3 regions of the Vibrio sp. 811 genome follow, and region 2 is predicted to be linked to each of the others. Evidence: predicted binding sites of a transcription regulator. Region 2 holds the regulator's gene; each other region holds the start of a gene.
The links. Region 2 encodes MetJ, which represses methionine synthesis genes. Its sites were predicted from a motif close to TTAGACNTNTANANGTCTAA; they were not measured.
Positions count from the first base shown of each region.

Region 1: a site for MetJ is predicted at 2,052-2,071, ahead of R7Q46_RS09380 (MetQ/NlpA family ABC transporter substrate-binding protein). Genes of this name have one in related genera too.
Region 3: a site for MetJ is predicted at 1,508-1,527, ahead of metK (methionine adenosyltransferase). Genes of this name have one in related genera too.

Region 1 is NZ_JAWOUB010000004.1:191,165-197,972, forward strand. It holds gene R7Q46_RS09370 (hypothetical protein) at 322-630, shown strand; gene R7Q46_RS30795 (AHH domain-containing protein) at 875-1,177, shown strand; gene R7Q46_RS09375 (hypothetical protein) at 1,174-1,764, shown strand; gene R7Q46_RS09380 (MetQ/NlpA family ABC transporter substrate-binding protein) at 2,090-2,893, shown strand; gene R7Q46_RS09385 (hypothetical protein) at 2,989-3,264, opposite strand; gene R7Q46_RS09390 (SIMPL domain-containing protein) at 3,488-4,207, opposite strand; gene R7Q46_RS09395 (lysophospholipid acyltransferase family protein) at 4,441-6,204, shown strand; gene R7Q46_RS09400 (PTS mannitol transporter subunit IICBA) at 6,800-6,808, shown strand, end outside.
Region 2 is NZ_JAWOUB010000040.1:463-7,270, reverse strand. It holds gene metF (methylenetetrahydrofolate reductase) at 1-120, opposite strand, end outside; gene R7Q46_RS24275 (bifunctional aspartate kinase/homoserine dehydrogenase II) at 383-2,791, opposite strand; gene R7Q46_RS24270 (O-succinylhomoserine (thiol)-lyase) at 2,807-3,967, opposite strand; gene metJ (met regulon transcriptional regulator MetJ) at 4,193-4,513, shown strand; gene R7Q46_RS24260 (malic enzyme-like NAD(P)-binding protein) at 4,626-5,903, opposite strand; gene bfr (bacterioferritin) at 6,110-6,586, opposite strand; gene R7Q46_RS24250 ((2Fe-2S)-binding protein) at 6,680-6,808, opposite strand, start outside.
Region 3 is NZ_JAWOUB010000003.1:350,258-357,065, reverse strand. It holds gene metK (methionine adenosyltransferase) at 274-1,428, opposite strand; gene tkt (transketolase) at 1,744-3,738, shown strand; gene R7Q46_RS08445 (LysR family transcriptional regulator) at 3,830-4,723, opposite strand; gene R7Q46_RS08440 (ligand-gated channel protein) at 4,864-6,808, shown strand, end outside.

The sequences.
Region 1 (6,808 bases), on a different contig from region 2:
TTTGTTGCGCAACTACACCCAGTGCTAAATTGGGTGTAGTTGTGGGTGTAGTTAGGAAGTCGCTTAATGACAGTTTGTGAGATAACATGCGATAAGGCAAGTCTATCAACCGCTTAAAATTCAATGATTTTGACAAGTTGTGAGATAATTCGAGATTCCATGAAACGAGATATTTTACGACTCATAATCGATTGGTCCGCAGTTCAAGTCTGCGAGGGGCCACCATTCAAATCAAGCACTTCGCTTACCCTTCTTTGAATGTTGCCTTTTATTCCGTCCCGAGGTACAAAATCAGTACAGTACGCATTCGGGAGTACTCACATGGCAACTTTAGTTAAAACCTCTTCTGGTACCTGGAAAGCCGTTATTCGAAAAACTGGCTGGCCGACGACGTCTAAAACTTTTCGTCTCAAACGCGATGCAGAGGATTGGGCAAGACGTACCGAAGATGAAATTGTACGTGGCGTCTACATCAAACGTTCCTCGTCTGAACGCCTCACCATTGAAGAAGCATTAAAACGCTACCTGGCAGAAATCTCACCTACCAAACGACCGGCGACCGCTGCCTGTGACGCGAGACATTCCAAACCGCTCATCAAAGCCCTGGGAAAATACTCCCTGGCCGCCTGACGCCCGAAATCATTGCCAAGTATCGAGACGACCGGTTAGCTGGCCTGGATCGTTGCGACGCCAGAGGTAACCCGGCCCCTAAGCCACGCTCACCTAACACCGTACGCATTGACCTGACCCTGCTCAGTCACCTGTACAACATTGCGATTAAAGAGTGGGGGATCGGCCTGGCAATTAACCCGGTCCAGAATATTCGTAAGCCCACCACATTATTCCAGGAAAAGGTCGGTTCAAACAAACAGCAATTCAGGCAGCTCGACTTGAGCTGCACATGCACCAAATAGGTATAAATGATCCAAGAAATGGGATCTGGATGATTAACTTCAAAAAGAACAACGACTTGAATTGGGTTGACCCAAAATCACCGGCACACCGTTCAATACATCGATTTAACTATGAGAACTGGATCGCAAGAATATTTGTGACTGGTGGTATGACAAAACAGATGGTAATAGCTCGATTAAATAGGATTAAAATGAGCTTGAAGGATGGAGAATACCCTTCAAAGATTACTCAGAAAAAAGATGTAAGTTGGAATGGCTCATGACTGTTTATAGAATCACAGAAGATCCTGCTAAGTTTAAAACTCTTTCATTATTGCCTAGTGACCTAGCTGAACAATTAGGTGACTTTGAGCTTGTAAGAGACATACTGCATCAACCTTCGCACAATTCATCACTCCAACCGATATGGGGTAAGGTTAATTCGGAGTTTGCAGATGTTCTCAAGAAAGATTCGGAAACTCCAGATATAAGTATTTGGTGTAATACATTCCTCATATTTTCACCCAAAGCATTCAATTACTTACATAACAAGTTGTCGACATGTGGAGAGTTTTTGCCGATCAATGTAGGTAGTGAAACTTGGTATTTCTATACAGCACTGACATTCGCAAGAGAGAACAAACAGTTAACGATTCCCAAAGTTGAATACGGTGAATTGATAGGATTGGAGACACTAGTCTTCGACGAAGAAGATACTCAAGATAAATATATCTTCAAGTCAGTAGAGGAAGGCCCCGTAAACCTATTCTGTACAGATATACTTCGAGAATTAGTGACCGAACATAAGTTGACAGGTATCGGTTTCTCAGAAGATCTAACAGGTTTAGATTTCATTGATGAGGCGGTGTAATTTCACTTGTTGGGTTACTTAAGCAAGTTAAGGAGAACTTCTGCGTTGGTGATATGACATTCGAAAAGCTCAGCTCTGCAGCAACTATCGAATGAGTAATGATATCTACGCCTAATGCAGCTTCTCGAGGCTCTACACTTCCCGTCAGTAACACTTTTTGACCTTCCACTCAGCTTGATCAAAAATTAAGCCCCAAAACATCATACAAATTTTTGTAGCAATGAAACAAAATGTCCGCTCGTGATTTAAACCATTGACCCTCAGACAACTTCTGATAGTATGGACATATAAACGTATGGACGTCTAAATCAAAAATGGAGCTACAATGAAAAGTATTGGTCACTTAAAGAAACTAGCTTTGATTCTCACGGCAGTAGTCGGCTTAAGCGCTTGTGGAGAAAAAGATGACTCTGTCATTAAAGTGGGCGCGACAGTTGGACCACATGCACAAGTAGTCGAGGCGGTAGCGAAGGAGGCAGCGAAGCAAGGTTTGAATGTCGAAGTCATTGAGTTTTCTGACTACGTGACACCTAATGCCGCTCTTAGCGATGGTAGCATCGATATTAATAGCTATCAGCACCAGCCATTTTTAGACAACTTCAACAGTAGCCATAACGCCCAATTAGTATCAATTGGTCAGTCCATTCTTATGCGTATGGGGCTTTATTCCAATAAGTATCGCTCACTGCAAGAGCTTCCAAACAATGCACGTATAGCGCTTCCAAATGACCCTACCAACGGTGGTCGTGGTCTGTTGCTACTCGCCGATGCAGGTTTAATTGAGCTGAAACAGGGTGTTGGCCATAAAGCCGCCCTAACTGATATCACAAAAAACGCAAAATCATTTGAATTTGTCGAGGTAGATGCCGCTCAGCTACCAAGAACATTAGATGATGTGGACGCGGCTGCGATTACAATGAACTACGTAATGTCTTCTGGTTTAGATCCGAAGAAACAAAGTATCTATCTTGAAGCAAAAGACGCCCCATTAGCAGTCATGGTCATCGCCACTCGTGACGCAGACAAAAATAATGAAGCGTATAAAAAGTTCGTTTCTATTTATCAATCTCAAGCGATTCGTGATTATCTCGATCGTACGTTCAAAGGCACAATCGAAGCAGCTTTTTAATCAATAAAGCAGCGAATACTTTGCCCCACGAATCAGATAGAAAAGAGGCTAATGTTTTCTCATAGCCTCTTCTTTTCATTACTCACTAAATCGACTCATTGTCGACTTTCAGCCTCTAACTTCATTGCCAAATAAGCTTGATCAGCAGAAACCAATTCAGGGCGGTTAATCAACTTCCAGAGGAAGTATGGTGGGATTAAAAATACGATGAAGTAGAGAGATTCATGGAAAAAAACATCGGCTATCGTTTGCTGATGCTCCCAAAGTGCCGTCAGTGCGAAGAGCTCTAACATCACGCCTAATACGCCAAAGACGACAGAGACAACAATCGCTAAACCCAGTAGTTCTCTAACAAAGTGCTTGTATGCCATGATACTAATTCCTTCTAGCAATAAGTCATACTAACTTACGCTCATAAGAAACAAGTGAGCTTGATTATTATCAAACTCACCTCATCACTGTTAAAAACTTAGTTTTATAAAAAAGTACTTGTATATAGCGTCAGCGAAGACTGATTTCCCTATCACAGAGCATAGATACCTCTACAAATAGAAGGTGATGGAACGACCAACTATTGACTATATGAGCGCAACTTTAATCAGATAAGTAATATTGAACCGTCGATACCACTCGTACTTTCTTAATGTAAGGCGTGTTGCTGTCTCGGTCATAAATCGAGAACTGCCCTTGAGTTGCACGTTTGATCTTACCCAGTGAACTCTGTGAGTCTTTCGCAAATTTCTCAGCCACTTCACGCGCATTCTTAGTCGCTTCTTCGATCATGTCTGGCTTCACATCATTCAGCTTAGTAAAGCTGTACTCAACACGATTTGCATAAGGATCTTGGTTAAGCAAAACGCCTTGCTTTCCTAGCTCACCTATTTCATTGATTGCCGCTCGAACAACATCAACACTCTGGCTATAAACCGTAACGGTTCGCGAGGCCAAATAACGATACTCAATGTCTTGCTCGCTCCCATATTGCTGTGCTTTTCTGTCAATGACCGCTGGGGAAGAAAGGGAAACGCTGGTTTCAGGAAGCCCTTTGGCACTTAGAAAGTCCAAAATCAAACGAGTTTGCTGGTCAATTTCATCAAACATGGCTCCCATATCATTACTCGCTAGAGTAAATTGAATCGGCCAAATCACCGTATCAGCAGGATACTCACGCTCCGACAAACCTTTTACTGTCACGACTCTTTCATAGGCTCGGTATTTCACCGCCGTCTGCTGCATAAAATAGCCAAGTATGCCAAGACCAAGTATCAAACTTAGCCCAATCCAAAGTGCTGCTTTATTGGAAACTCGTTCCATTATTTCCCCCTGATAAATATCAACTTAGCTTAATCTTTGTTCTAGATAAGATAGCCTATCTCTTGTTTTAAGAGGGAGACATAACGCGAGTTTTGATTCATAGCACAGTGATATACCGTTTTCTTTAGTCAATAAAGCTTCATTGGTTTGTCACCAAAGGCTCATGCTTTTGCCTCTGAATTGTCATCTGTAATTTCTACTATCCAATCAGCAACTTGTACGCTGAGGTAAATATGGATAGTTCGACCCCTTTTCGTCTCCCACGTAAAACGCCGTTTGGCATTGGTGAAAACGTTGCTGAATGGGCAACCGGTTTAAACCAACTTGATAAGTTCTACGCCCAACGCCCCGTTAATGCCGATATCAAAACTTTTCTCCGCTTCACGCTGGATATCTTAGGTATCGATTATCGCATTGCTCATGGTTCACTCGACTCAGTACCTAAACAAGGAGCTACCGTCATTGTGGCGAACCACCCGCTTGGTTGTGTGGAAGGCGTCATCTTGGCCGAACTCTTGTTGATGGTACGAGACGATATCCAAATTCTAGCCAATCAATACCTGAAAACCGTACCAGAGTTAGATCAGCTCTTCATTGGTGTCGATGTGTTTGAAGGCAGAGACGCCGTCAAATCGAATATGAAGGCCCTCAGAGCGGCTAATAAACACCTCGCAAGTGGCGGCTTATTGCTTGTCTTTCCTGCCGGTGAGGTTTCCCAGTTAGTCGATGCCAAACAGCAACGCTTGGAAGACAAAGCGTGGAGTCGAAGCGTAAGTAGCCTGATCCGCAAAAACAAAGCAACGACAGTTCCAGTATTCATCAGTGGTCAGAACTCGAAACGCTTCTATATGGCAGGGAAAATCCATCCACTTTTGCGCACCCTACTGCTTGGGCGAGAACTGCTGAACAAACAGGCGCAAACCATCAACTTATCCTTTGGCCAAGCGATAAAATTTAAAGAGATCAACACGCTTAACGATGATCAAGTAGTGAACTATTTGCGGCTCAACACTTACTTACTCAATCGTGAAATCCAATCGGTGAAGCCCTCTTCCTCATCAGAACGGCTCTCACCAATAGCGGCAGGGTTACCCGTAGGCGAATTGCTTGAAGAACTGAACAACTTACCAAAAGAGTCCAAGCTGCTAACAAGTGGTGAGTTCGATGTTTACTGCACGGAGTCGCAGAGTATCCCTTCCCTACTGCATGAAATTGGTCGCCTACGTGAGCTCAATTTCCGACAAGTTGGCGAAGGGACTGGACTAGCAATAGACATTGACCATTTCGATCATGATTACCTGCATCTGTTTGTGTGGGACAGAGAGAACCAATGCTTGGTGGGCGCGTATCGTTTAGGTCTGGTTGATCAACTGATTGAAAAGCGCGGCGTAGCAGGTCTGTATTCACGAACGTTGTTTAACTATGACCAACGCTTTATCGACCAAATGGGTAAATCCATTGAGATGGGGCGCTCTGTGATTGCACAGCAATATCAAAAGAGCATGAGCGCGCTACTGCTACTGTGGAAAGGCATCGCAACGTTCGTTCATCAAAACCCAGATTACACTCACCTATTTGGTCCGGTAAGCATTAGCAACGATTATAGCGATACTGCACGTCAATTACTGGCTCAATCAATGACACTGCACCACTACGACAACAATTGCGCAGAGTACGTCACACCTTCTAACCCACTTCCTGAGCACCACCGTGACTGGAACACCAGCATGCTCACTGCTCTGGGTGATTTACAGCTATTGTCACGTGTCATTGCCAGAATCGATGAAGGGAAAGGAGTGCCCGTTTTGCTGCGTCAGTACTTAAGCCTCAATGGCAAGCTGGTATGCTTCAACGTCGACCCTGCATTCAATAACGCTCTAGATGGATTGATTATGGTGGATTTGCGCGATGTTCAAGAAAAGACGTTGGCAAGGTATATGGGACGCGAGCAAGCTCATGACTACCTCGTCTATCATACTAATAGCAACGATGATTAAGAACAGTGATTAAGTAGAGAGTTGGGAATCACAAGAAGAACCGTGTGGCGACTCTCTTTATTTACCCTTTCATCAACTAATTAGGCGTGCTCCGTGAAGTGCGCCGAAAAGACTCTTATAGATACAATCTATCGAAAGATCTAGATAGCATTTATCTCACCAATTCCGTCACAAACTTTCACAAAAAACAAAAACAGATCCAAGTCACACTTTAAATCCACCACAACTCAACACAAAACGTGATATTGATCATCACAAGCATTTAATTCGAATTTCAAAAAAAATCAAAAGTGATCAAAGTCACAAAGTATTTTTATTTTAAATTTGTCAGAAGATCGGATTGATCACTAAGATTTTTATTGACAGGTTTGAAAGTTGCTTTTTGTTATTAAGTTACAAGTTAATAAGTTGAACTTGGTCACTTAAAAACCGTTTCTCAGCCTAAGAAATGCGGGCGTAGATCACAAAAAACCCGTTGTCAGTTCCAATTGGAAAATGTGTGGTAAATTGATTGGGTACTAAGCAATCAAACAAACGGTTTTGGCGAACCGTTTACTACAACAAGATACATCAGAACATCGAACGGGGAATTGTTATGATATCA
Region 2 (6,808 bases):
TGTTTCTTCCATCTTAGCGCTGCTTGGCGGAAAAAACTCAAACGATACATTGATGTTATCTGATAACTCAGCAATATTCTGGTTCAAGGCGTCGATATGGCCTGCGTGCGTATATCCCATCTTACTCTCCCTGCGGCACTCCGCCACGAAAACAAATCCTTAAAATCGACGTTTAGACGTCTATATGTCTACAGAATGTATTGAATACGATTTAATGTCAACCTTGTAATTATGAATTTTTCTCAAGTTAATAATGAAGATAGTTCAAGTTTCTACTTGAGCATCATCTCGCCATTTTGCACGGGTTATGACTTCAATATGGCACTGATAGGGGAATAAAAAACCCTGGATTAATTCCAGGGTTTTTAGGTCAATCGCAACTTTAAAATAAACCAGCCAATCGGTTGAGGTCGGATTGAATAGCGCCGGCTGTCACTTCTCTGCCTGCGCCTGGTCCTCGAATGACCAGAGGGTTATCTTTGTACCACTTGCTCTCTATGGCAAAAATGTTATCGCATGGCAATAAGTTGGCGAGCGCGTGCTCACGAGATAACGCTTCGACTCCCACCGTTGCTTTACCATTTTTTTCTAAACGCGCCACATAGCGAAGCACTTGATCGTTTCTCTGTGCTTTTGTCAGACGCTCTTGAAGTATTTCACTCAACAACGCTCCATTATCGAAGAAATCATCTAAGCTCAGTTCTCTTAATTCTTCTGGCACCAAAGACTCAACTTTAACGCTGTCTGGTTCTATATCTAGGCCCGACTCTCGAGCCAAGATGACTAACTTACGCATTACATCGGAGCCATCTAAATCAGAACGAGGGTCAGGTTCGGTTAACCCTTGCTGCCAAGCAAGATCGACTAAATCATTAAATGGCACAGAACCATCAAACTGTTGGAACAGCCATGATAGCGTCCCCGAGAAAATACCCGATAGAGCGACGATTTCATCCCCACTTTCACGAAGATCTCGCACGGTATGGTTTATCGGTAACCCAGCACCAACCGTTGCGTTGTATAGCCAATGACGACCAATTTTAGCGAATGCATCTTGAACCTGATGGTAGTACTGACTATCTGCGGAACCGGCCACTTTGTTAGCGGAAATCAAATGAATGCCTTGCTGTGCGATTTCTACGTAGCGCTGAGCTAACTCTTTACTCGCGGTAACATCAAGCACGACGGCTTCATCATAGCTTTTAAGCGCTCCCAAACGTGCCAGCCAATCCCCATTGTTTGCTATGCTTTCATCATCAAATCGTTCAGCAACACTCGCCGCCTCAATACCTTGCTCATCGAACCAATAGGTTTGGCTATCCACAACCGCGACAAGATCAAAGCTCATACCATGACGTTTTTCGAGCTCACTTTTTTGCGTAGCAAATAAATTTAGCCAACTAGAACCAATATTACCCTTGCCACATAAAGCCACTGCCACGCGTTTTTGCGCTTGGAACAACTGGCTATGAATCGTTTGAACCAACGCCTCGGTATCAGTACGGCGCAAAACAGCGACTAGGCTCAGCCCTGAGTCTGTTTCAGAGATAAATTCTACCGGAGAGTGCTTTAGCTTCTGATAAAAGCCAAAGCAATGATTGGCGTTTTTCGTAACGCCTGCACCTACCGCAGCTAAGAGCGAGTAACCTTCTTTTAGCTTAATTTCTGCCTCTACCGCAAGCTCTTGCAAGTGTTTCAATGCACCACCGGCGATTTCTGCGGTGTAAGCCAAGCGTATCGTATGCTGATCGGATTGAGCTTCAAATGCCAATGGCTCTAATTGCGCGCGCTGCAACGCTTGTAATACATCACTCTGTGTTTTTTCGAAGTCGTGCCCATGCATGAAAGACAACTGCACCAATAAAACATCATCCAGTGAAGTAATAATTTTAGCGCCACGACCAGATGCCAATACACGCTCAATACGAGTAGAACCCGACTCTGGCAGATAGCTACACTTGAGATTAAGGTCCATGGTACTTTGCGCCACAGGCTGAAGCGTACGACTGTGTAGCACTGGGGCAGCTAAGCGAGCAAGTTCACTGGCTTCATCCAATCGAAGTAACGGTAATAAACAAGCGTCAGACACCAAACGTGGATCGGCACTATAGACACCAGCAACATCACTCCAAATCGTGACAGTACTGACTTCAGCAAGCGCGCCTATGACCGTTGCAGAATAGTCAGAGCCGTTACGACCAAGTAGGATGGTTTCTCCTGCCTCGTTCTGAGCCATAAAGCCAGTAATTACCACACGTTTATGGTTATGCTGCGCGAGGATCTCTTTAATTAAAGGGTATGAACGAGCGCGATCAACCTCTGGTTGAGTTCCCGCTTCTGCACGTAAAAACGCTCGTGCATCTTGTGCAACCGCAGGGATAGAACGTTGAGATAATAACGCGGCCAATAGGCGAGCAGACCATACTTCTCCGTGCCCCAGTACCGCGGCTTTTTGCGCATTAGTGAGTGGTGCAGTCAGCTCCGAGAGAGTACTGAACTCATCATGTAATAAAGCTAACAGCTCTTCTTTTGCTTCACTCTCCAACAAGCTTTCTATTAGCTCAGTTTGGAACTGTCTCAAGCTTTGAAGCGCTTCATGCGCAATTCGGCCATCTTTACTTAACCCTTCCAAAAACTCAATCAAGCGGTTAGTGGTTTTTCCTGCAGCAGAGACGACCACAAGATCATTTTCTGTCGAATACTCCTTGAGAATACCCACAACGCGTAAGTAGCATTCTGGGTTTGCTAAGCTACTGCCACCAAACTTATGCAGCTGACGTTGTACAGTCATTGTTATCGTCTCCTATTACTGGGTAGCTTTAGCGAACGCTTGTTCTAAATCTGTGATGAGGTCTTGTGCATCTTCCAAACCGACAGACAAACGCAATAGTTGATGAGAGACCCCAGCCTCCGCCAGCGCCTCCTCACCCATTGCACGGTGCGTCATGGATGCTGGGTGGCAAATCAAACTTTCTACACCACCTAATGACTCTGCTAATGAAAACAGTTGGAGCTCTTTCACAAACACCTTTAACTGCTCAAACGAACCAGCAAACTCAAAACTCAACATAGAGCCAAAGCCCGTTTGCTGCTTTTTAGCAATGTCGTGACCTGGATGTTCCGGCAGGCTTGGATGATAGATAGTTTTAACTAACGCTTGTTTCTGTAGGTAAGCTAGTACCTGCTGTGAGCTCTCTTCATGTACTCTCATACGAGCAGCAAGCGTACGAATACCTCGCAGTGTCATGTAACTATCGAAAGGTGTGCCCGTTGCACCAATACAATTACCCCACCATGCAAGCTCTTCTGCATGCGCTTCTGTGTTGGTGATGATTACTCCACCAATTACGTCCGAATGACCGTTGATGTACTTTGTTGTGGAGTGGATAACAAAATCCGCACCTAGCTCTAAAGGTTTTTGGTACACGGGTGTCAAAAAGGTATTGTCCACCGCAACTAACGCGCCGATTTGTTTCGCTTTTTCACAAGTAGCTGCAATATCCACTACGCGAACCAGAGGGTTTGACGGAGTTTCTAGCAAAATGAGTTTTGGTTTTTGTGCCAATGCAGCATCTAAAGCCTGTTCGTCTGATTGATCGACAAACTGAACCTTAAAATCGCCTTTGTTAGCTCGGGTATTAAAAAGACGATAGGTACCACCATAACAATCGTGAGGAGCAATAATGAGATCATCTGGGCCGAGAAAAGCGGAAACCCATAAATTTAATGCCGACGTACCGCAGTTAGTAACAACCGCTCCTTTTCCAGACTCAAGTTCAGATAGCGCACTTTCCAACAGTCCGCGGTTTGGATTACCAGATCGTGTGTAATCATACTTGGGCACTTCACCAAAAGCAGGAAAACCATAGTTAGTGGAAAGATAAATAGGTGGAACGACAGCATGATATTGGCTGTCTGATTCAATACCAGTGCGTACTGCAATGGTCGCAGGTTTGCGAGTGCTCATGGGTGTATCCTTTCACGGGTAATGACTTCTAAATAGGAATGCGCTATATCTAATGAGTAACATAAAGTGATCAACACGCTTCCTTTGCTGTTATGTTCACTTTACTCGTCAAAAAATGAGACGTCAACACTTCTAGACGTCTATATGTCTTTGCTTATGGCGGTAAATGCAGCTAAAATCAGCACCTAAATTATTTTTAACCGATTACATAAATGAAGGTGTGCAATGGCTGACTGGAATGGCGAATACATTAGCCCATATGCAGAGCACGGCAAAAAAAGCGAACAAGTAAAAAAAATTACCGTCTCTATCCCGCTAAAAGTTTTAAAGGTGCTAACTGATGAGCGTACTCGCCGTCAGATCAATAACTTACGCCATGCAACCAATAGCGAATTGCTATGCGAGGCATTTTTGCACGCGTACACAGGTCAGCCACTTCCGACAGATGAAGACCTTCGTAAAGACCGTCCTGATGATATTCCAACAGAAGTAAAAGCGCTGATGACGGAAATGGGCATCGAATTTGAGTCATTCGACGAAGAATAAAAAAGCCTGATAAGAGGTTTCAGGTAATAACTCTTGCCTCGAGCCAAATGAATGACATAAAAAATGGGACGCAATAGCGTCCCATTTTTGTGTATCACATCTGAAAGATATATTACTCTGCCATGTAGTTTTCAGGCATCTCGATACGAGCTACACCTGAATTAACCGCCGCCTGAGCGACCGCTTTTGCAACACGTGGTAGCAAACGTGAATCCATTGGTTTTGGAATAATATAGTCCGCACCAAACTCTAGCTTATCAACACCTGCAGCCTTCAATACGGCTTCAGGTACAGGCTCTTTTGCTAGCTCACGAATCGCCTCAACGGCTGCAAGTTTCATTTCATCATTGATTTCACTTGCACGCACATCAAGAGCACCGCGGAAAATGAATGGGAAACACAATACGTTGTTAACTTGGTTAGGATAATCACTACGGCCAGTACCCATGATCAAGTCATCACGAACTGCGTGAGCAAGTTCCGGCTTGATTTCAGGATCCGGGTTAGAACATGCGAATACGATTGGCTTATCTGCCATCAACTTCAACGCTTCCGCTGGCAATAGGTTTGGACCAGATACACCTAGGAACAGATCTGCACCTTCAATCACGTCTTCTAGTGTGCGCTTATCTGTATTGTTCGCAAATAGCTGCTTATATTCATTAAGATCATCACGACGAGTGTGAATCACACCTTTGCGATCTAGCATGTAGATTTTTTCGCGCATTGCGCCGCATTTGATCAGAAGCTCCATACACGCTACAGCGGCAGCGCCAGCGCCAAGACAAACAATTGTTGAATCTTCAAGTTTCTTACCTTGAAGTTCGATTGCATTCAGCATACCCGCTGCCGTTACAATAGCAGTACCATGTTGATCATCGTGGAATACTGGTACATCACAACGTTCAATCAGACGCTTTTCAATCTCAAAACAGTCTGGTGCTTTAATATCTTCAAGGTTGATACCGCCAAAAGTGTCTGCAATGCTCGCAACAGTATCAACAAATTCATCGATCGTGCGGTGCTTAACTTCAATATCAATAGAGTCAAGACCTGCAAAACGCTTAAACAGTAACGCTTTACCTTCCATCACTGGCTTAGATGCAAGTGGACCTAGGTTACCTAGACCTAGAATAGCGGTACCGTTAGAAATAACAGCAACCATGTTCCCTTTTGCAGTGTACTTGTACACGTTATCCGGGTTTTGTGCGATTTCACGCACTGGCTCTGCAACACCAGGGCTGTAAGCAAGGGCAAGATCACCCGCCGTTTCCGCAGGCTTTGTCAGTTCGACAGCAATCTTTCCTGGAGTTGGATAAGCATGGTAATCCAATGCTTTTTGGCGATGTTCTTCTTCTGGAGTGGCTGCTTGGTGGTTGTCTTCAGACATGGACGTTTCTCTTTTTTATTTTTAGGTAAGGGGGCATAAATTCTATCGGATAGAAATCAAACTTCATAGGCAAGATTGCGAGCAATATCCTTAAAAAGCCGATAATAAAAGAGATTAGACCAGATAACGGAGTTAAGCACCTGATTTTCGAGTCAGGTGCTCTTTCTTCTTACTATTATTGGAGTATGCAAACTCAGAAAGTATCGTTACTCTTCGTCCACGTATTGCGCTTGGAGATAATTCTCAATACCAGACATTTCAATCAAGCCAAGTTGCGTCTCTAGCCAATCAACATGTTCTTCTTCATCTTCAAGAATATCTTGGAAGAGATCTCGAGACACATAATCTCGAATGTCTTCAGCGTAGGCAATCGCATCTTTTAAATCTGGAATAGCCGCCATTTCAAGCTTTAAGTCACACTCGAGCATTTCCTTGGTATCTTCACCAATCATCAACTTACCTAAATCTTGTAGGTTCGGTAGGCCTTCAAGGAACAAAATACGCTCAATTAGATGATCGGCATGCTTCATCTCATCGATAGATTCGTGATATTCCTTGTCTGCTAGGTGCTTTAAGCCCCAGTCTTTATACATTCGGGCGTGAAGAAAATACTGATTAATAGCGACGAGCTCGTTACCGAGCACTTTATTGAGATGTTGAATGATGATTGGATCGCCTTTCATGACAAAACCCTCCTCTTTGGCTTCATTTAAATGTAGAAGCAAATGAGAAGGTGTCAAAATGTAAGGCAAATAATTACTGCATACTTACAGCAATTAGCTGGCTTGTTTAAATTCCGTGTAACTAGTTTCCGCTAAAATTTCCTTGGCCTGTCTGATGCACTTACCACATTGGCTGCCCAATGCCGTGCACTTTTTGATTCCTTTAATATCTGTTACGCCTTC
Region 3 (6,808 bases), on a different contig from region 2:
GATGCTTAACTCATGTCTTTACTTAAGTGTTGCTTCCACAGTCGCCAGCATCCGACGTCTCTATTTAAATTGGAATTAACAATATTTTAACTATTGGCGGAGATGGGATAATTTACAAATAATTGCTTAAAATTTATTCGGTATAAAAATGAGGGAGAAACAGGACTGCTTTGTGGGGCAGGGCGGTATGAGCCGAAATGACTAGATAAAAGTTGCTGAAAATAAAAAGCCCCCGCCATAGGCGAGGGCTTGATTGATTCTTGCTTGGCTTGATTATTTGATGCCAGCGAAATCGCGTAGAAGTGCAGCTTTGTCTGTCGCTTCCCACGGGAATTCTTCACGACCGAAGTGACCGTAAGCCGCTGTCTTCTTGTAGATAGGTTGAAGAAGGTTAAGCATTTCTTGTAGACCGTATGGACGTAGGTCGAAGAATTGACGAACCGCTTCAATGATGATGTCGTGAGGTACTTTCTCAGTACCGAACGTTTCCACCATGATAGACGTTGGATCAGCAACACCGATTGCGTAAGAAAGTTGGATCTCACAACGGTCAGCCATGCCTGCCGCTACGATGTTTTTCGCTACGTAGCGTGCTGCGTATGCTGCACTACGGTCAACTTTTGATGGATCTTTACCAGAAAACGCACCGCCACCGTGACGAGCTGCGCCGCCGTAGGTATCTACGATGATCTTACGACCAGTTAGGCCACAGTCACCCATAGGCCCACCGATTACGAAGCGACCGGTTGGGTTAATGAAGAAGTTTGTTTCTTTGTTGATCCACTCAGAAGGTAGCACTGGCTTAATGATCTCTTCCATTACCGCTTCACGCAGGTCTGAAGTTGAGATTGAGTCACAGTGTTGAGTTGAAAGAACAACCGCGTCGATACCAACGATGTTACCTTGATCGTATTGGAATGTTACCTGAGATTTTGCATCAGGACGCAACCAAGGTAGTGTGCCGTTTTTACGAACTTCTGCTTGCTTTTGAACAAGACGGTGAGAGTAAGTAATTGGCGCTGGCATTAGTACTTCAGTTTCGTTACAAGCGTAACCAAACATGATGCCTTGGTCGCCTGCACCTTGTTCTTTAGGGTCAGCTTTATCAACACCTTGGTTGATATCTGGCGACTGTTTACCGATTGTGTTTAGTACCGCACAAGAATCTGCGTCAAAGCCCATATCTGAATGTACGTAGCCGATTTCACGAACGGTTTCACGAGTTAACTCTTCGATGTCTACCCATGCTGAAGTCGTGATTTCACCACCCACCATTACCATACCGGTTTTAACGTAAGTCTCACATGCAACACGAGCCTTTGGATCTTGCTCTAGAATCGCGTCAAGAACCGCATCAGAAATCTGGTCTGCAATTTTATCTGGATGACCTTCTGATACTGACTCAGAAGTAAACAGGTGCTTAGCCATGTTAGCTCCACTATATCTGGTTTAAAACTGGGGAATGATAAACTCTCCAGCGCAAATTAATACTAATTTTTGTAGGTGTATCTACATCTAGACGTCTATTCTAAATTTGATTGCTCGAATTACAAGCTCTTTTTTGGTTTTTGTTATAACCAAACGTTTGCCTGATTTATTGATAATTTTAAGAACTTCGAACGATTTGGCGCGAAAGGTGCAATATTTGTGAGGTTTTGGACTGGAAAACGTTTGCACACCCAACAGGGCTTTGAGAGAATTATGACCTACTTTTCGTTTCGCTTAATGTACTCAGGAGCAGACATGTCGTCTCGTAAACATCTTGCCAATGCAATTCGTGCTCTAAGCATGGATGGTGTTCAACAAGCTAACTCAGGCCACCCAGGCGCACCAATGGGTATGGCTGATATCGCTGAAGTTCTTTGGCGCTCTCACCTAAACCATAACCCTTCAAACCCAGAGTGGGCCGACCGCGATCGCTTTGTGCTGTCAAACGGTCATGGGTCAATGCTTATTTACTCTCTACTGCACTTAAGCGGTTACGAGCTATCTATTGACGATCTGAAAAACTTCCGTCAATTGCACTCAAAAACCCCAGGTCACCCAGAGTACGGCTACGCGCCTGGTATCGAGACAACAACGGGTCCTCTAGGTCAAGGCATCACTAACGCTGTTGGTATGGCGATCGCAGAGAAAGCACTAGCGGCACAGTTCAACAAAGAAGGTCACGATATCGTTGACCACTTTACGTATGTGTTCATGGGTGACGGCTGTCTAATGGAAGGCATCTCGCATGAAGCATGCTCTCTTGCTGGGACGTTAGGTCTAGGCAAACTGATCGCGTTTTGGGATGACAACGGCATTTCTATCGACGGTCACGTTGAAGGCTGGTTCTCTGACGATACACCTAAGCGTTTTGAAGCGTACGGCTGGCATGTAATCCCAGCAGTCGATGGTCACGACTCAGACGCGATCAACGCAGCAATTGAAGCAGCAAAAGCGGACCCACGTCCTACGCTTATCTGTACCAAAACAATTATCGGTTTCGGTTCTCCTAACAAGTCTGGTTCGCACGACTGTCACGGTGCACCACTAGGTCACGATGAAATCCAAGCGGCTCGCGAATACCTAGGTTGGGAGTACGGCCCATTTGAGATCCCGGCAGATGTTTACGCTGAGTGGGATGCAAAAGAAGCGGGCGCCGCGAAAGAAGCAGCTTGGAATGAAAAATTCGAAGCATACGCTGCAGCTTACCCTGCTGAAGCGGCAGAGCTTAAACGTCGTCTAAACGGCGAACTTCCTGCACAGTGGGAAGAAAAAGCGAACCAAATCATTGCTGATCTTCAAGCAAACCCAGCGAACATTGCATCACGTAAAGCATCGCAAAATGCACTAGAAGCGTTTGGTCAAATGCTTCCTGAGTTTATGGGTGGTTCTGCTGACCTAGCGCCTTCTAACCTGACCATGTGGTCTGGTTCTAAGTCTCTAGAAACGGAGGACTTCTCTGGCAACTACATCCACTACGGTGTACGCGAATTCGGTATGACTGCTATCATCAACGGTATCGCATTGCACGGTGGTTTCGTTCCTTACGGCGCAACATTCCTAATGTTCATGGAATACGCTCGTAACGCAATGCGTATGGCTGCGCTGATGAAAATTCAGAACATCCAAGTTTACACGCATGATTCGATCGGTCTTGGCGAAGATGGCCCAACTCACCAACCTGTTGAGCAAATGGCGTCTCTACGTGTAACTCCAAACATGAGCACATGGCGCCCATGTGACCAAGTTGAGTCTGCAGTTGCATGGAAACTAGCGATTGAACGTAAAGATGCACCAACTGCACTTATCTTCTCTCGTCAAAACCTAGCGCAACAAGAGCGTACTGCTGAACAAGTCGCAGACATCGCGAAAGGTGCTTACATCCTGAAAGATAGCGAAGGTAAGCCTGAGCTAATCCTTATCGCAACAGGTTCTGAGGTTGAGCTTGCAGTGAAAGCCGCTGAGCAACTAACTTCAGAAGGCAAGAAAGTACGCGTTGTTTCAATGCCATCAACAGATGCATTCGATAAACAAGACGCTGCTTACCGTGAATCTGTACTGCCATCAGACGTAACGGCACGTATCGCTATTGAAGCGGGCATTGCTGATTTCTGGTACAAGTACGTTGGCTTCGACGGTCGCATCATCGGTATGACAACATTCGGTGAATCTGCACCTGCTGGTCAGCTATTCGAGATGTTTGGCTTCACGACTGAAAACGTAGTGAACACAGCAAAAGAATTGCTAGCGTAATTGTAGGACCGTCTAAACAGTCAAACGTAAACGACGATTGTTAAACGCTAAAGTTAGAAAGGCCATCATTATGATGGCCTTTTTATTTTTGTCAGGTTTTCCAACCTTGTGGAATGCTTTGGTGAATGCAGTCTAAAAGTACGGATAAGCGCAGTGGTGGTCGTCCTGCTGGTGTATAGCAGTTAATGGAAATAGGCTCAGAAAGCCAACCTTCTAAGCAAGGTGTGATTCGCCCTGGGTGATGTTTCTCATAGCCGCATGCTGTCCAAGTCGGCAGCAGTCCAATACCATGACCATTCGCGATACTGTCTATTTGCATTGCTATGTTGTCGCTGTATAAGCGACTAACAAAGGGTTCTAAAAAGAATTCACCGTGTTGAGGGTGTGCTAGCATCAATCCATTTTCTTGCACTGAACCAAAATCGATCCATGGATGTGCTTCAAGTTCTTTGGGGTGCGGTATAGGCCCATGTTGTTTTAGATAATTTGGAGAGGCAAAAGGCGTATAGCGAAATACCCCCAGCACTTCTTTTCGCCAGTCTAGCTCTTTACGTTCACCGAGCCAGATGAACAAATCTGGGTCATGATGCGCCTCAGAAAAGTCACTGGTAAGTTGAACTCTAACATCGGGATTATCAGCAAGAAAACGATTGAGTACGCCGCCGAGCCAGCTTCTAACTAAGGCAGTGTGACAAACAATATGCAGTGGCCCTGAAACTTGGTTCGTTAAACCTTGGAGTGCATCATAACTCTCTTCACTTAACTCAAGAATCTGGCGGCTGTAGTGGGCAAAGATTTCTCCAGCTCTTGTCAGAACTAATCGATTACCTTGCCTAGCGGTTAGAGCCTGACCGAAGTCTTCTTCTAATTGTGCCAAGCGACGACTTAGCGTTGATTTTGGCTGATTAAGGGCTTTAGCAGCGGCTGTCAAACTTTTATGCTGATTGAGCGCATCAAAGGCTCTAATTGATGCTAAGTCGTGCATATTTCTTTTACTCCTTACTGCGTTATGTACGAGTTCCATAAATGGAAAGAACCGTTCCATAACTCTCACTATGCATCTCATTCTATTTGTGAATAATTCACTTTCGAAAATAATAATCATTATCAATTATGGAGATGTAGATGTCTACTCTTAGACTGCCAGTTATTACCGCAACTGGTATTTTAGCCTTCGTCAGTGTCCCTCATGTTTTTGCCAATGATGCAGTTTCTAAAATGGAAACAGTGGTTGTAACTGCATCAAGTTATGAGCAATCTCAAGCGGACGCGCCTGCAAGTATTAGTGTGATTTCACGTGAGGAGTTGGACTCCCGTTATTACCGCGATGTGACTGATGCACTAAAAAGTGTGCCAGGTGTTGTCGTGACAGGTGGTGGTGATACCACCGACATTAGTATCCGTGGTATGGGTTCTAAATACACTTTGATACTGGTCGATGGTAAACGTCAAAGTACGCGTGAAACTCGTCCAAATAGTGACGGCCCTGGTATCGAACAAGGTTGGTTACCTCCTCTTCAAGCGATTGAGCGAATCGAAGTTATTCGTGGCCCAATGTCGACGCTTTACGGTTCTGATGCGATTGGTGGTGTGATTAACGTCATCACACGAAAAGATGCGCTAGAGTGGACGGGTAATGTTCAACTGGGCACGGTACTACAAGAGAATAGTCGCTCAGGGGGAGAGCAGAGCGCGAACTTTTTCGTTAATGGTCCGTTGGCTGAAAATTTATCTCTCCGAGTATATGGTCAGTACACAACCAGAGAAGAAGATGACATCGAATACGGTTATGAAGATAAAGATATGCAGAGTATCTCTTCAAAACTGACTTACCAGATTAATGATCGCCACTCGGTGCAATTAGAGGGCGGCACGTCGGCACAAAGTCGTCGTGGCAATGTGGGCCTTTCAGTGCCGACCACAGGGTGTCGTGGTGGGTGTGAAGATTCACTGAATGAATATCGTCGTAATTACGTAACGGTAAGCCACAACGGTGATTGGGATTCGGTGGGAATTTCAGATACTTACTTACAGCGAGAAGAGAGCGAGAACAAATCTCGTGAGATGACGATCACCAACACCACGTTCAAATCGAGCTTGGTGACTGGTATCGGAAACCATACGTTGACGACGGGTGTGGACGCCACTCATGCAGAGCTTGAGGATTTTACTTCCAATAAAGCATCATCGAAGACCGAAACATCGAATACGCAGTGGGCTGTTTTCATTGAAGATGAATGGAGAATCGCCGATCCGTTTAGCGTTACGCTTGGTGGTCGTCTAGATCATGACGAAAACTATGGCGCGCATTTTAGTCCGCGTGTTTACGGTGTATGGCGAGTTGACCCGTCTTGGACGGTGAAAGGCGGTGTGGCAACAGGTTTCCGTTCTCCACAATTACGTGAAATTACTCCTGGCTGGGCGCAAGTCAGTGGCGGCGGTAACATCTATGGTAACCCAGATCTTGACCCTGAAACGTCGCTAAACAAAGAAATCAGCGTCTTGTATCAAGGTGATTCTGGCTTAGATGTCTCTTTGACAGCGTTCCATAACGAATTCAAAGACAAGATCACACGTGTTGTTTGTCCAGACACTATCTGTACTGATGGTCCAAACCAATGGGGCGCAGATCCAACGTACCGTATTAACGTGGATGAAGCCGTCACACAAGGTATTGAAGCGACCTTAGCATCGCCGTTAACGGAAACCATTTACCTTAGCTCGAGCTACACATTTACCGACTCAGAGCAAAAAACAGGTGAATACAAAGGCATGCCGCTGCAGCAGTTACCAAAGCATCTGTTTAATGTGGATGTGACTTGGCAAACGACAACAGATCTAGAGAGCTGGGCGAAAGTCACGTACCGAGGTAAAGAAATGGATCCGGTTACTGGCCCATCAAGAAACAGTATTGTAGAACCAGCTTATACCTTTGTGGACGCCGGTGTGACATACCAGTTAACCGACAATACTCGTATTAAAGGCGCTATCTATAACTTGCTAGACGAGGAAATCAGTTACGAAGAATACGGATATATTGAAGATGGTCGTCGCTACTGGTTAGGTTTAG